One region of the Pantoea sp. X-Soil-YNGN-785 genome, then DNA from elsewhere that is predicted to be linked to it. Evidence: predicted binding sites of a transcription regulator. Region 1 holds the regulator's gene; each other region holds the start of a gene.
What was found. Region 1 encodes sigma-54, which starts transcription at its own class of promoters, with help from an activator protein. Its sites were predicted from a motif close to GTTGGCACANNTTTCGCTNT; they were not measured.

Region 1 (5,580 bases):
TAAAAGCAGGCGTTGGATAACGCTGATTCTGACCTTGATTGCACTGGTTTTGATCGGCTGGAATCTTACCAACCAGGATGGCGATGGCACGCCAGTCGGGACGGATAGTCAGTCGCCGACCTATACCAGTGATGATTCTCACACTGTGGTGTATAACCCGCAGGGCGCGCTGTCCTATAAACTGGTCTCTGACAAAGTGACCTATTTCTCGGATGACGAGCTGAGCTGGTTCGACAATCCGGTAATGACCACCTTTGATGAGAATAAAATTCCTACCTGGACGTTACGCGCAGATAAAGCAAAGCTCACCAAAGATCGTATGCTTTATCTGTATGGCCATGTTGAGCTGAATACGCTGACGCAGGATTCCCAGCTTGAGCGGATCAAAACCGATAATGCACAGATTAACCTTGTCACTCAGGACGTTACCTCTGATGACCAGGTGACATTGTATGGCCGCAGCTTTAACTCCACCGGCATGAAAATGCGCGGCAATTTACGGACAAAAAACGCCGAGTTAATCGAGAAGGTCAAAACCTCTTATGAAATTCAAAATGAACAAAAATAGCCTGAAGATTTTACTGGCCAGCATGTTACTGGCAACCAGCGTTCCGGCGCTGGCCCTGACCGGTGACTCGGACAAACCCGTCAATATTGACTCGCAGAATCAGGCGCTGGATTTGCAGGGCAATGTCGCGACCTTTACCGGCAATGTCATCGTGACGCAGGGCTCTATCAAAATCACGGCCGATAAAGTCGTGGTGACCCGTCCGGGCGGCGACAGCAAGAAAACCATCGTTGACGCCTACGGTAATCCCGCCACTTTCTATCAGATGCAGGACAGCGGCAAGCCGGTTCAGGGCCATGCCGCTAAACTGCACTACGAACTGGCCAACGATTTCGTTGAACTGACCGGCAATGCGTTCATAGAGCAGCAGGACAGCAACATCAAAGGCGATCGTATTACCTATCTGGTGAAAGAGCAGAAAATGCAGGCTTACAGTCAGGGCCAGAACAAGCGCGTCACGACCGTACTGGTGCCGTCGCAACTTCAGGATAAAGGTTCGTCCAACAGCGGAAAGAAGAGTAACTGATAGCTATGGCCACATTAATCGCAGAAAACCTGGCGAAGGCATATAAAGGCCGTCGCGTGGTAGAAGATGTCAGCCTGCAGGTAAAATCCGGCGAGATTGTCGGCCTGCTGGGTCCGAACGGAGCCGGTAAAACCACCACCTTTTACATGGTGGTGGGCATTGTGCCGCGTGACGCTGGCCGCATTGTCATTGATGATGAAGACATCAGTATCCTGCCGCTGCATGCGCGTGCGCGTCGCGGCATCGGTTATCTGCCGCAGGAGGCATCGATCTTCCGTCGCCTCAGCGTCTACGATAACCTGATGGCGGTACTGCAGATCCGTGATGACCTCACCGAAGAGCAACGCCAGGATCGCGCCCGTGAGCTGATGGAAGAGTTCCACATCGAGCACCTGCGTGACAGCATGGGTCAGGCACTGTCGGGTGGTGAACGACGTCGTGTTGAGATTGCCCGCGCGCTGGCTGCCAATCCTAAGTTTATTCTGCTGGATGAACCTTTTGCCGGTGTTGACCCTATTTCCGTTATCGACATCAAGAAGATCATTGAGCATCTGCGTGACAGCGGCCTCGGCGTTTTGATTACCGACCATAACGTGCGCGAAACGTTAGCGGTCTGTGAGCGGGCCTATATCGTCAGCCAGGGCCACCTGATTGCGCATGGTACACCCAATGAAATTCTTGCGGATGAGCAGGTTAAGCGGGTTTATTTGGGTGAAGAGTTCAGACTCTGATAAGGTGTCGTTAATACCGATGTTTACCTGGGAACTACCATCCTGTCTATGAAGCAAGGTTTACAACTCAGGTTCAGCCAACAGCTGGCAATGACTCCACAATTGCAGCAGGCGATTCGTCTGCTGCAACTCTCCACGCTTGAACTCCAGCAGGAGTTACAGCTTGCACTGGAAAGTAATCCCCTGCTTGAGCAGACCGATCTGCATGACGAGATTGACTCCCGGGAATCGTCAGAAGCCGAAGCGCTGGATACCCGTGAAGCGCTTGAGCAGAAAGAGATGCCTGATGAGCTGCCGCTGGATGCCACCTGGGATGAAATCTACACCGCTGGCACCCCTTCCGGCACCGGTACCGATTATCAGGATGATGAGTTGCCGGTCTATCAGGGCGAAACCACGCAGTCACTGCAGGATTACCTGATGTGGCAGGTCGAATTGACGCCTTTCAGCGATACCGACCGCGCGATTGCGACCTCTATCGTCGATGCTATCGATGACACCGGATATCTCACCGTCTCGCTTGAGGAGATCCTCGACAGCATCGGCAATGATGAGCTTGAAGCGGATGAGGTTGAGGCGGTGCTGAAACGCATCCAGCGCTTTGACCCGATCGGTGTGGGCGCACGCGATTTGCGTGACTGTCTGCTGGTTCAGCTCTCCCAGTATGCGCCAGAAACGCCGATGCTGACTGAAGCACGCCTGATTGTCAGCGAACATCTCGACCTGCTGGCCAATCACGACTTCCGTAGCCTGATGCGCGTCACGCGCCTCAAAGAAGAGGTGCTGAAAGAGGCGATGCTGCTGATTCAGTCGCTGGACCCGCGGCCGGGTCAGTCCATCAACACCGGCGAGCCGGAATATGTTATCCCCGATGTGCTGGTGCGTAAGGTCGGCAACCGCTGGACGGTTGAGCTCAATGCCGACAGCGTGCCTCGTCTGAAAATCAACCAGCACTATGCGGCAATGGGCGGTGCAACGCGCAATGACAGCGACAGCCAGTTCATTCGCAGTAATCTGCAGGAAGCGCGCTGGCTGATTAAGAGTCTGGAAAGCCGCAATGACACGCTGCTTAAAGTCACGCGCTGTATTGTTGAGCAGCAGCAGGCGTTCTTTGAGCAGGGTGAAGAATTTATGCGTCCGATGGTGCTGGCCGATATCGCCCAGGCTGTTGAGATGCACGAATCGACCATTTCCCGTGTGACCACGCAGAAGTATCTGCACAGCCCGCGTGGCATTTTTGAACTGAAGTACTTTTTCTCCAGCCACGTTAATACGGAAGGTGGCGGTGAAGCCTCCTCTACCGCGATCCGTGCTCTGGTGAAGAAATTAATTTCGGCGGAAAATCCAGCCAAACCCTTGAGCGACAGTAAACTGACCTCCATGTTATCTGATCAGGGGATCATGGTGGCACGGCGTACCGTCGCCAAATATCGTGAGTCTTTATCCATCCCGCCATCGAACCAGCGTAAACAGCTGGTTTGAAAGAAATGAGAAGGAAGACCTATGCAGCTGAACCTGACCGGGCAACATGTTGAAATCACGCCACCTTTACGTGAATTCGTCAGCGGTAAATTTGCCAAACTGGAACACTATTTTGAACATATCAATCAGGTCTATATTGTCCTGAAGGTTGAGAAAGTCACGCAGGTGGCTGACGCAACACTCCACGTGAACGGTGGCGAGCTGCACGCCACGTCGGAAGCGGAAGATATGTATGCGGCAATTGACGGGCTGATCGATAAACTGGCCCGTCAGCTGACAAAACACAAAGATAAACTGAAAAAACACTAACCTTCACGCTAGCTACGCGCGCCTGCCGCGCAGAGCCGACAGGATGGGGCGGATAATCCGCCCCGTTTTGTCATCTGAGCAAGCGCCGTTTGTCGCACATATCAGCGCGCTGGTGGTGAATGGCCTGGTGAACACGCAAGTGAAACGATAATGAACAACGACCTTACACTGGAATTGAGCACAGTGCTTTCGCCAGACTGCACCCGCAGCGGCGTACACTGCCAGAGCAAAAAACGTGCGCTGGAAATCATCAGCGAACTGGCCGCTAAGCAGCTCAACCTGCCGCACCAGACGCTTTTCGAAGCGATTCTGACCCGCGAACGCATGGGCAGTACCGGTATTGGTAACGGAATAGCCATTCCTCACGGCAAGCTGGAAGAGGATACGCTGCGTGCGGTTGGGGTATTTATCAGCCTCGAGCAGCCGATTGCGTTTGATGCCGTCGACAACCAGCCGGTCGACCTACTGTTTGCATTGCTGGTTCCGGCTGACCAGTGCAAAACACACCTGCACACCCTTTCACTGGTGGCAAAACGTCTGGCAGATAAAACGGTTTGCCGTCGCCTGCGTGCTGCGCAGAGTGATGAAGAACTCTATGCCATTATTACGGAAGTCCAGACAGAGCAGTAACGCGTCTTTACCGGCCCGGTGCCGGTTTTAAAACGGGAGAGAAGGTCATGGTGCTGATGATCGTTAGCGGTCGTTCAGGCTCGGGGAAGTCAGTGGCGCTCCGTGCGCTGGAAGATATGGGATTCTACTGCGTTGATAACCTGCCGGTCGTGCTGCTGCCTGAATTGGCCAATTCGCTGGCGGAACGCAATATTTCGGCGGCGGTCAGCATCGACGTGCGTAACATGCCTGAATCCCCGGAAATTTTTGAAACCGCGCTGAATAATCTGCCTGACACATTTTCACCTCAGCTGCTGTTTCTCGACGCCGATCGCAATACCCTGATTCGTCGTTACAGCGATACGCGCCGTCTGCATCCCCTCTCCAGCAAAAATCTGTCGCTGGAGAGCGCTATCGATGAAGAGAGCGATCTGCTGGAGCCGCTGCGTTCGCGTGCCGATTTGATCATCGACACCTCAGAGATGTCGGTACATGAGCTGGCCGAGATGCTGCGTACCCGTCTGCTGGGCAAGCGTGAACGCGAACTGACCATGGTGTTTGAATCCTTTGGCTTCAAACATGGCATCCCGATTGACGCTGATTATGTCTTTGACGTGCGCTTTCTGCCTAATCCCCACTGGGATCCTAAGCTGCGCCCGATGACCGGCCTTGATCGTCCGGTGGCGGCCTTCCTTGACCGCCACACTGAAGTGCACAACTTTATCTACCAGACACGCAGCTATCTTGAACTCTGGCTGCCGATGCTGGAGACCAACAACCGTAGCTATCTTACCGTGGCGATTGGCTGTACTGGTGGCAAACACCGCTCAGTTTATATTGCAGAACAGCTGGCGGATTACTTCCGTTCGCGCGGTAAGAATGTACAGTCACGCCATCGCACGCTGGAAAAGCGCAAATCATGACCGTCAGACAAACTGTAGAAATCAAAAATAAGCTGGGCATGCATGCCCGTCCGGCAATGAAGTTGTTTGAGCTGGTGCAGAGCTTCGATGCCGAAGTGTTGCTGCGCAACGAAGCGGGCACAGAAGCCGAAGCCAGCAGCGTAATTGCGCTGCTGATGCTCGACTCGGCTAAAGGCGGACACATAGAGATTGAAGCCAGCGGTCCGGAGGAGATCCCGGCGCTGGCAGCGGTCATTGAGCTGTTTGAAGCAGGCTTTGATGAAGACTAAGTCTTAGTCGAGCTTATTACGCTGCAGGAAGCCTTCCCCGCCAAGCTGGCGCATCTGACGCATTATCCACTGCTGTCGCTCTCTGACGTAGCCTGAAGGCGCAGCCGCACGATAACGGATAGGATTAGGCAGAACGGCCGCCAGTAAGGCGGCATCGGCAGCG
Region 2 (5,580 bases), 1.3 Mb from region 1:
AAGACCAGCCCGGATGACAGGCGCATGGCCACACAATAGGTCATACCATACTTCCTTCAAAAAAAGATTTGCACGCCATCAGCGTGCATGAAGTTTTCACCATCAGCAAGTCGCGATTTACATCATTTGTACGGCAGCAATCGCGCACATATCTTCGTATCCACCGCCAATCCGTAAACCGCGCACCGGACAGGCATCCAGGTAATCAATGCCGACGGCAAGCTTAAGATGTTGATCAGGCATGCGAGTATTGTTGGTGACGTCAAAGCAGTGCCAGCGATCTTCCACCCAGACTTCGGCCCAGGCATGGGTCGCGACATGGGTAGAATCTTTGCTGTGCAGGTAACCGCTGACGTAGCGGGCCGGTATATTCAGGCTACGACAGCAGCTCAGAAAGACATGCGTATGATCCTGGCAGACGCCGGTACTGGCGGCGAAAGCCTCCGCGGCACTGTCGGTCACAAGGGTAGAACCTGGGGTGTAAGGCATCCTGAGCAGCAGGTCTCCCATCAGGTTTTCCAGGGCGGCCAGTATCGCCTGAGGCTGATGATAACGCAGGGCAAACGCCTGAATCGCCGCATCGGGCTGGGTCAGCGGACTGTGGCGCAGGAAAACCAGCGGCGATAGATGTCCCTGAGCCTGATCTTCAATGCCGTGTTCAATCTCTACCACGCCATGTGCCTGAATGGTGATGGACTCATGCGGTTCATCGAGTGTCAGCACATGCATGATGTTGCCGAAGGCATCCGTGGTGCAGACCGCCTTCTCCGGCAAGGTCAGTTGCCAGGAAAGTATGCGTTGATGAGGCGATTCCTGAGGCGTCAGACGCAGGTACTGAATACTCCGTTGCACTGCCTGGTCGTAGCGATAGTGCGTGTTGTGCTCAATGCTAAGTTTCATTGCGCCTCCAGATACGTGTGATGAATACTTTCGGCGATCTCGTTGACCTGGGCGAGAAAGGCTTCCAGCCAGTTGTTCAGCCCGATTCTGTTCAGGTCTTTCATGGAACTGAAGCGCAGCTCGGCGTGCAGGATGTGCGCCAGGCGGCGTGGCGGATTTGCACGGCCCCCAATCAGCTCCAGTTGCTGAACCATATCGTTGATACACGCCAGCAACGAACGCGGCAGCTCGTTGCGCAGGATCATCAGTTCGGCGATAGTCTCCCGGCTCAGGGGCTGCTTATAAATACTATGGTAGGCTTCGCGCGCACTTACTGCCTGCAGCAGTGTGTCCATGCGGTAATATTCGCGCACCGGATCGTCATCAATGTCCATCAGTCGGTTTTTCACCTCCAGCAGACGGGCGGTGCCATCAGCCCGTTCCAGCAGCGTCCCAAGACGGATAAAGTGCATCGCATCGCTGCGGAGCAGGGTACCGAACATGGCACCGCGGAACAGATGAGAGCGCTCTTTCACCCAGTCAAAGAAGGCGTCGGCACCGTCTGAGCCGATGCCCTGACGGCGTATCGATTTCATCCCGATCCAGGTGGCATTGATACACTCCCATACTTCGGATGACAGACTGCCACGCACCGCATGCGCATTGTTCCAGCCCATCTGCAGGCAACTGAAGATGCTGCTGTGATTCCGGTTATCCAGGGCGAAAAAACTGACCAGATTGGGCATTGTCAGTGTCGGGTAGGTCTCAGCATACAGCCCGCTGGTGCTGGTCAGATTGAGCGGTACCAGCAGATCATGCGTACCCCCGTTACGGATTGGCATCATCGACAGCTTGTTGGTGACGTCCAGCACCCGGGCGATATTTTCTGCCCGCTCCAGATAGCGGGCCATCCAATAGAGTTCACTGGCTGTCCGGCTCAGCATAGATCATCCTCCAGTACCCAGGTGTCCTTGGTTCCGCCGCCCTGAGATGAATTGACGACCAGCGATCCTTCCGTCAACGCGACGCGGGTAAGCCCGCCAGGCACCAGCCGGATCTCCGCGCCACTGAGCGCAAAGGGCCGGAGATCGATATGACGTGGTGCCAGGCCGTCGTTGACAAACGTGGGACAGGTGGACAATGCCAGCGTGTTTTGCGCGATGTAATTCTGCGGACGCGCCAGCAACAGGTCACGGAAGTGGGCGAGCTCAGCTTTGCTCGCGGCGGGGCCAATCAACATGCCGTAACCGCCAGCGCCGTGAACTTCTTTCACCACCATTTTTTCGAGGTTTGCCAGCACATACGACAGCTCATTTTTATGCCTGCACTGCCAGGTTGGGACGTTGTTGAGGATCGGTTTTTCCTGCAGATAAAAGCGCACCATATCCGGTACGTAGGGGTAGATAGATTTGTCATCAGCCACACCCGTGCCGATGGCATTTGCCAGGACAACATTGCCAGCCCGATAAACTGACAGCAGTCCTGGTACGCCGAGCATGGAGTCCGGGCGGAATGCCAGCGGATCGAGGAAGGCGTCGTCAACCCGACGATAGATCACATGTACTCTGCATGGCCCGGCCGTCGTGCGCATGAACAGCATGCCATCCTTCACGAACAGATCGGCGCTTTCAACCAGTTCCACGCCCATTTGCTGAGCCAGGAAGCTGTGTTCGAAGTAAGCGCTGTTAAAGCGGCCTGGAGTCAATACTACCACGGTGGGATCGTTGACGGGTGAGCTTTCGCGCAGCGTTTGCAGCAGATGCGATGGGTAGCGTTCTACGGGCGCAATGCGTTGCTGTGCAAACAGTTCCGGATAGAGCCGCATCATCATCTTACGGTTCTCCAGCATATAGGAGACGCCGGAGGGGGTACGCAGGTTATCTTCCAGGACGTAATATTCGCCATCACTGTTGCGCACCATATCCACGCCGATAATGTGTGCGTAGATGTTACGGTGGAGATCAACACCCTGCATACAGGGCTGATACTGTTCGTTAGCCAGAACCTGTTCTGCCGGAATGACGCCCGCTTTCAGAATATGTTGTTCATGGTAGATATCGTAGAGAAAGGCATTGAGCGCCTGCACACGCTGACGAATGCCGGCATCGAGCATGGCCCACTCGGCGGCCGGGATAATACGTGGCACGCTGTCGAACGGGATCAACCGTTCAGCGCCATTATCGTCATCGTAGACATTGAAGGTAATCCCTACCCGGTGAAACAGGAGGGCGGCTTCTTCCCGCTTGCGCTGTACCGCCTGGTGATCGGCCTGCTGCAGCCATTGCCAGTAGGCGGCGTAGTGGTCACGGTGTTCACCTTCAGCCAGAAGCATCTCATCAAAAAAGGGTGAAGCGGAGAGATTGATATTCAGCATCGTCACCTCGCAGACGTTAAAGGCTGTCACTCTATCCAAGCATAAAGTGTGCCAGCCTCAGAAGAAGCGGAACGGTGCAACGCCGTGATAGTGCAAGGGTTAAAGCACTTTTTTGGTGCAGGCGCAGAGCAGCAATGTCTTAATATGGCGCTTAGTCTTTCGTGGTGAAAAAACGGTCATGGTTAAGGCGTCTTTAGCCCATGAATGCTGTCGCTCAGACGGTAACGGTAAAATGGGGGATTTTATCGAGCTGCCGGGTGTGCTCGGGCTGGTGAATCTGGAAAAAGTTATCGCCGCGTAGCCGGATGTCTATCTGGTCAGCGGCGCCAGGACGCCGAAAGCGGGCGATCCGCTACCCGCCGGTTAAGTGCTGGGCGCGCAGACTACTGCAGAACAGGCGAGTGCCAGCCTGAAGCCGCACTGGCGCGTAAAGGCATCAGCACGCTGAAAGCGGTTGAAGCCGGTCGCAGTTTTGGCATCTGGTACCATTTCCCCTGTAACGTGCTGGCCGTGCAGTTCTTCGCCAGGATGTTTTATCTGCAGAAGTTTGCCGATCCCGATGCGTAGCAAACACAAAAAAACTATAAACCGTTCCTTGCCGTCGAACCGACCGGCACTTACTGGACAAAATAAAAGGGACTTTGCCCCGACTGCCGGGGCGTTTTAATTCACGGAGAGAAGAGAATGAAGATCAGCGGATGGTCACTGTCTCCGCTATCGAACAGAGTCTTAACGATGCGCCCGGAGTTCTGACAGGCGAAGTATTTTCAATGGCAATACACGCAGTCGGGGGACGCTGTTTTAAGCGCTTTATTCACTACCTGATAATCAGCGTGAAAGAGTATCTTGCGCCTGCATAAATCGCGCACGCCAGGGCTTGAGAACCCACAACGCCAGACCAGCGGTGATGAAGTCGAAGGTAATCGCGCAGCCAGAGACCAGGTGCCAGTTATGGGTGTGCTGATACATCAGCGCCGCCAGCGGACCACCAAAAATTGCGCCGATACCCTGCGAGATATAGAGCCAGCCATAGTTCGCTGAAGCATTTTCACTGCCAAAGGTGTCAGTCAGTGTGGAGGGGAACAGTGAGAAGATTTCGCCCCAGCCAAAGAACACAACGCCTGAAAGCAGTACGAAGAGCAACGGATCTTCGCGGCAGGCAAGCCACAGCGTCATCGCTACACCTTCCAGCGCGAAGGCAATAAACATGGTATTTTCGCGGCCGTAGCGGTCAGAAATAAAACCAAATAGGGGACGCGTTAATCCGTTAGTGAAACGATCAATGGTCAGCGCAAGCGGAAGGGCGGCCATACCGAAAATTACCGCCTTGCTGATGCCGAAGTCTTCGGCAAAAATCGCCATCTGCGAAGTCACCATCAGCCCTGAAGTCGACATCATGGTCATCATCATGAACATCAGCCAGAACAACGGCTGGCGCAGCATTTCCCCGGATTTAAACTGGCGCTGGCCCAGCACGGGAGACGGTGTTTTGCTGACCGGTATCATCCTGCTGGTTTCAGGCAGTCTCAGGTTCTGGCTGGCGAGAAGACCCGCAGCGGCGAAGATGAGTCCAAATGTCGTCATCGTCTGTTCCAGCCCGTAGCTATTAAGAGAAATAGAAATCGGGAAGGTGGTGAAAATGGCCCCCATGCCGTAGCCCGCCGCCACGGTTCCGGCGGCAAAGCCGCGCTGCTGTGGAAACCACTTCATCACCAGCCCCACCACGCCGATGTAAACAATACCCGTCCCCAGTCCGCCAAGGCAGCCATAGGCCAGATACAGTGAGGTCAGGCTGTTGACCCGGGCAGCGATCACCCAGCTGAAACCCGCCATCAGTGTACCGATGGAGATCAGCAGACGTGGTCCAAAGCGCTCGACCAGCCGACCCTGAAAAGGTGAGAAAAAGGTCTGCAGAATAATCAGCAGCGAGAATGTGACCTGAAGTTCCGCCAGCCCGACGCCGAGTTTAGCAATCATCGGTTTGGTCAACAGCGTCCAGACATATTGCGGGCTGGAAATGGCTGCCATGCAAAGTAATCCAAGCAGAAGCTGTACCCACTTGCTATGTTTCGCTATTACTACCGGTTCACTTATCGAGGTCATTGTCTGTCTCCATAATTACGCTTTGCTCTGCTTAACCACTTTTTTGTCGTCGCACCTATTCAAACCATTGCCTTCAAATGCTCCTTCTCCGAAACCATCCCGATACGCGGATATGTACGTAAAGCGATAAAGCAGGATGTGTGCCAATTTAAAAAAATGATTAAATTCAATTAGTAATGGAATTACGGGCGGAATAAATGTGATGAGGTGTAAAAAATGAGTGC
Region 3 (5,580 bases), 470 kb from region 1:
CCAGACGCGGGATGTCCTCACGACGCTCACGCAGCGGTGGCAGATGCACGCGAATCACATTCAGGCGGTGGAAAAGGTCCTCACGGAACTTGCCTTCCTGCACGCGTAATTCCAGATTCTGGTGGGTTGCGGCGATAATACGTACATCCACTTTCACTGGCGCATAACCACCAACGCGATAGAACTGGCCATCGGCCAGCACGCGCAGCAGACGGGTCTGCACATCCAGCGGCATATCACCGATCTCATCCAGAAACAGCGTGCCGCCATCCGCCTGCTCAAAACGGCCCTGACGGATCTGGTTGGCGCCGGTAAAGGCACCTTTCTCGTGACCGAACAGTTCGGATTCAATCAAATCTTTGGGAATCGCCGCCATGTTAAGCGCGATGAAAGGCGCTTTGGTACGCGGACTATGGCGATGCAGCGCATGAGCTACCAGCTCTTTACCGGTTCCTGACTCACCGTTGATCAGCACACTGATCGACGAGCGCGATAACCGGCCGATGATACGAAACACATCCTGCATCGCTGGCGCTTCACCAATGATATCGGTGGTGGGTCCGCTGACCGGCTGATTTCGCGGCTGCTGCTGTTCCTGATAGTGACTGATGGCTCGCTCGACCAGCGCCACCGCTTCGTCAATATCAAACGGTTTAGGCAGGTAATCAAAGGCACCCTGCTGATAGGCGCTGACAGCGGCGTCCAGATCCGAATGCGCCGTCATTATGATGACCGGAAGCATCGGATGACGCTGCTTAATCTGTTTCAGCAGCGCCAGGCCATCCATACCGGGCATGCGAATATCTGACAGTAAAACGTCCGGGGTCTTGGTTGAGAGGGCATCCAGCACCTCGCTTGCGCTGTCAAAGGTCGCACAGCTCAAACCGGCTCCAGTGAGCGCGCGTTCAAGCACCCAGCGGATGGAGCTATCGTCATCGACGATCCAGACTATCCCTCGTTGCATAGAAACCTCACTGGCGAATAGGCAGGTAAACCGAAAATTCGGTGTGTCCCGGCCAACTGTTAAATTCTATTTTTCCTGAATGTTGATCAATCAGGCTACGGGCGATGGAGAGGCCTAAACCGGTTCCGCCTTCACGTCCGCTGACCATCGGATAAAACAGCGTATCCTGCAGCTGGGCCGGAATGCCGGGGCCATCATCTTCAATATCAATACGTGCCACCAGGCGATAACGCGTGCCGTGCAGCGTCAACTGGAAAGCAGTGCGGGTGCGGATAACAATGGTGCCACCGTCGTCGCCCAGCGCCTGAAGTGCGTTGCGAACTACGTTAAGCAGCACCTGTTCAATCTGGTCGGGGTCATGCGGCAGTTCCGGCAGGCTGGGGTCGTAATCCCTGACCAGCGAAACATTCTCCGGCAGCTCCATCGACACCAGATTGACCACCCGTTCGGCCACCTGATGAATGCTCTGCGTGATGTGCATGCCTGGCTGCTGCGGTCCTAACAGACGATCTACCAGATTTCGCAACCGGTCGGCCTGTTCAATAATCACTTTGGTGTATTCATTCAGTGACGGATCGGGCAGGGCGCGGGATAGAAGCTGTGCCGCGCCGCGTAATCCGCCCAGCGGATTTTTAATCTCATGGGCCAGACCGCGAACCAGATCGCGAGCGGCGACCTGCTGCGCGTGCTGTAACTGCTCCTGACTGAGGCGACGCTGATTATCCATCGGCGCCATTTCCATCAGGATTAAGCCATCGGGTAACCGCTGGGCGGTCAGCGACATAATATGTGCGCGACCATCTACCACCAGCGTGACCTCACTGTCAGTAAATCCCTGGCCAGCCTCAAGACTCTCGCGCATCACCTCAATATTCAGCGAAAAGTAGCCGGTTAATTCCGGTAATGGTGTGCCGAACAATTTGCGTGAGCTTTGCGCCAGTAATTGCTGCGCCGCCGGATTGGCGTAATGAATAACCAGATCGTTATCCACTAACAAAATACTGTTGATTAACGCGTTGAGAATCTGCCCTGCATCGGGCAGAGAGCCAGTTGCCATACAACGTTCCTCTGCACCAGTCAGGTGCATTTTAGTCTTTAAGCCGAAAAGAGGGCGAATGAACGGTGAATTCGCGGAGAAAAAAGCCCATCCGAAGATGGGCTAAAAGTTTCCACGGCAACAAAAACGTCTGACCAGTTAAACGCTGTAGTAAAGCTCGAACTCAACCGGGTGTGGCGTCATGCGAACGCGATCCATCTCTGCTTTACGCAGTTCGATGTAAGCATCGATCGATTCGTCTGTGAATACACCGCCACGGGTCAGGAACTCGCGGTCTTCGTTCAGTGCATTCAGCGCTTCTTCCAGTGAGCCTGCAACTTTTGGAATCTCAGCTTCTTCTTCCGGTGGCAGGTCATACAGGTTCTTATCCATCGCGTCACCAGGATGGATTTTGTTGATGATGCCATCCAGGCCAGCCATCAGCAGCGCGGTGAACGCCAGGTATGGGTTAGCGGCTGGATCCGGGAAGCGCGCTTCGATACGACGGGCTTTCGGGCTGGCAACAACCGGGATACGGATTGAGGCAGAACGGTTACGGGCAGAGTAAGCCAGCATAACTGGTGCTTCATAACCCGGGACCAGACGCTTGTAAGAGTTGGTTGTCGGGTTCGCCAGGGCGTTGATCGCTTTCGCGTGCTTAATGATACCGCCGATGTAGAACAGCGCCATTTCAGACAGGCCGCCGTACTTATCGCCGGCAAACAGGTTCTGGCCACCTTTAGAGAGTGACATGTGGCAGTGCATGCCTGAACCGTTGTCGCCAAACATTGGCTTCGGCATAAAGGTCGCCGTTTTGCCGTAAGCGTGCGCAACGTTGTGAACGACATATTTGTAGATCTGAATTTCGTCCGCTTTTTTGGTCATAGTATTGAAGCGGGTTGCCACTTCGTTCTGACCTGCGGTCGCCACTTCGTGGTGATGCGCTTCAACAACCAGACCCATCTGCTCCATGGTCAGACACATGGCAGAACGGATGTCCTGTGATGAGTCAACCGGTGGAACCGGGAAGTAGCCGCCTTTCAGACCCGGACGGTGACCTTTGTTACCGCCTTCGTACTCTTTACCGGTGTTCCATGCCGCTTCGATATCGTCGATAGCCACATGTGAGCCGGACGTTGATGAACCGAAACGGATGTCATCGAACAGGAAGAATTCGGGTTCTGGTCCAAACAGCACGGTGTCCGCGATGCCGGAAGAGCGCAGGTAATCTTCAGCGCGCTTGGCGATAGAGCGTGGATCGCGATCGTAGCCCTGCATGGTGCCTGGCTCAAGAATGTCACAACGGATGATCAGCGTAGAATCTTCGAAGAAAGGATCCATGACTGCCGTAGTGGCGTCAGGCATCAGCACCATGTCTGATTCGTTAATGCCTTTCCAGCCGCCAATAGACGAACCATCGAACATTTTGCCTTCTTCGAAGAAGTCAGCGTTAACCTGGTGAGCAGGGATCGTAACGTGCTGTTCTTTACCTTTGGTATCGGTAAAACGCAGGTCAACAAACTTAACTTCATGCTCGTTCATCATCGAGAGAACGTGTTCAGCGGACATACTCAACTCTCCTGGAAATGGTCTTTCATTATCTACATGGCGAGGAAACGTCGTTTCCGGAATCCATTGCGGGAAAACACCTCCCTGACCAACTTCACCCGGCACGCTCTTCAACCGACATCTGTCTGGCGTTTACGCTTGATTTAGATAAAGCGAATTCTGTGCCAACTTTTTTGATGTTGCTTAAATCGCCTTGTGATGCACCTTTTTGTCATAAAGCGCCTGCACCACGATGGTCTTAGTGCACCAATGTGGTGCTTAATGGTGATTTATTGGCACTATTTTGGTGCGCAGGACCAACTTAGTGCATTTTCTGCACCGGGAACAGGGCAAATTTGCGCCGATGCAATAAACTTTCAGTGAAAAGTGTGATCCTGTTCAGTCTTCCGCTTAATCCGTGTACAATACCGCGCTATTTCTAATGCCTGAGGCAAAGCTGTGATCGAAAATTTGCGTAACATCGCCATCATCGCGCACGTTGACCATGGAAAGACCACCCTGGTTGACAAACTGCTGCAACAATCCGGTACTTTTGATGCCCGTACCGAAGCAACCGAGCGCGTGATGGACTCCAATGATTTGGAGAAAGAGCGTGGGATTACCATCCTCGCAAAAAACACCGCCATTAAGTGGAATGACTACCGTATCAACATCGTTGATACCCCAGGACATGCCGACTTCGGTGGTGAAGTTGAGCGCGTCATGTCCATGGTGGACTCGGTGCTGCTGGTTGTAGATGCGATGGATGGCCCTATGCCGCAAACCCGCTTCGTGACCAAAAAAGCGTTCGCGCATGGTCTGAAGCCGATTGTGGTTATCAACAAAGTAGACCGCCCTGGTGCGCGTCCGGATTGGGTTGTGGATCAGGTATTTGACCTGTTCGTAAACCTGGATGCCACTGACGAGCAGCTCGACTTCCCTATCATTTTCGCCTCTGCGCTGAATGGTATTGCGGGTCTTGAGCACACCGACATGGCTGACGATATGACCCCGCTGTATCAGGCTATCGTTGATCACGTTGCGCCTCCGCAGGTTGAGGCTGATGCCCCACTGCAGATGCAAATCTCTCAGCTGGACTACAACAACTACCTGGGCGTGATCGGCATCGGCCGTATCAAGCGCGGTAAAGTTAAGCCTAACCAGCAAGTCACTATCATCGATAGCGAAGGCAAAACCCGTAACGCTAAAGTCGGTAAAGTCCTGACTCATCTGGGTCTTGAGCGTATCGATAGCGATCTGGCAGAAGCGGGCGATATCATTGCTATCACCGGTCTGGGCGAGCTGAACATCTCCGACACTATCTGTGACACGCAGAATGTGGAAGCGCTGCCAGCACTGAGCGTCGATGAACCAACTGTAACCATGTTCTTTAACGTCAACACCTCACCGTTCTGCGGTAAAGAAGGTAAGTACGTGACTTCACGTCAGATCCTTGAGCGTCTGAACAAAGAACTGGTTCACAACGTAGCACTGCGTGTTGAAGAAACTGAAGATTCTGACGCCTTCCGCGTATCAGGTCGTGGTGAACTTCACCTGTCAGTCCTGATCGAAAACATGCGTCGTGAAGGTTTCGAGCTGGCGGTATCCCGTCCGAAAGTTATCTTCCGTGAAATCGATGGCCGTAAACAAGAGCCATTTGAGAACGTTACGCTGGATATCGAAGAGACGCATCAGGGTTCCGTTATGCAAGCCATGGGTGAGCGTAAAGGCGATCTGAAAAACATGGATCCGGATGGCAAAGGCCGCGTACGTCTCGACTACGTCATCCCAAGCCGTGGCCTGATTGGCTTCCGTAACGAATTCATGACCATGACGTCCGGTACCGGTCTGCTCTACTCTACCTTCAGCCACTACGACGATATTCGTCCAGGCGAAGTGGGCCAGCGTCAGAACGGCGTACTGATCTCTAACGGTCAGGGTAAAGCCGTCGCGTTCGCCCTGTTCGGTCTGCAGGATCGCGGTAAGCTGTTCCTGGGTCACGGTGCAGAAGTCTATGAAGGCCAGATCATCG

Region 2: a site for sigma-54 is predicted at 3,290-3,309, ahead of AC6I8E_RS14195 (circularly permuted type 2 ATP-grasp protein). Genes of this name have one in related genera too.
Region 3: a site for sigma-54 is predicted at 3,719-3,738, ahead of glnA (glutamate--ammonia ligase). Genes of this name have one in related genera too.

Annotation. Positions count from the first base shown of each region.
Region 1 is NZ_AP035942.1:428,850-434,429, reverse strand. Features, by position in the region: gene lptC (LPS export ABC transporter periplasmic protein LptC) at 1-568, shown strand, start outside; gene lptA (lipopolysaccharide ABC transporter substrate-binding protein LptA) at 543-1,094, shown strand; gene lptB (LPS export ABC transporter ATP-binding protein) at 1,100-1,825, shown strand; gene rpoN (RNA polymerase factor sigma-54) at 1,874-3,307, shown strand; gene hpf (ribosome hibernation promoting factor) at 3,329-3,616, shown strand; gene ptsN (PTS IIA-like nitrogen regulatory protein PtsN) at 3,767-4,246, shown strand; gene rapZ (RNase adapter RapZ) at 4,294-5,148, shown strand; gene npr (PTS phosphocarrier protein NPr) at 5,145-5,417, shown strand; gene mtgA (monofunctional biosynthetic peptidoglycan transglycosylase) at 5,421-5,580, opposite strand, start outside.
Region 2 is NZ_AP035942.1:3,059,366-3,064,945, reverse strand. Features, by position in the region: gene AC6I8E_RS14210 (proteasome-type protease) at 1-44, opposite strand, end outside; gene AC6I8E_RS14205 (transglutaminase family protein) at 118-900, opposite strand; gene AC6I8E_RS14200 (alpha-E domain-containing protein) at 897-1,823, opposite strand; gene AC6I8E_RS14195 (circularly permuted type 2 ATP-grasp protein) at 1,817-3,253, opposite strand; gene AC6I8E_RS14190 (hypothetical protein) at 3,432-3,554, shown strand; gene oxlT (oxalate/formate MFS antiporter) at 4,082-5,356, opposite strand.
Region 3 is NZ_AP035942.1:3,931,370-3,936,949, reverse strand. Features, by position in the region: gene glnG (nitrogen regulation protein NR(I)) at 1-964, opposite strand, end outside; gene glnL (nitrogen regulation protein NR(II)) at 972-2,021, opposite strand; gene glnA (glutamate--ammonia ligase) at 2,160-3,569, opposite strand; gene typA (ribosome-dependent GTPase TypA) at 4,008-5,580, shown strand, end outside.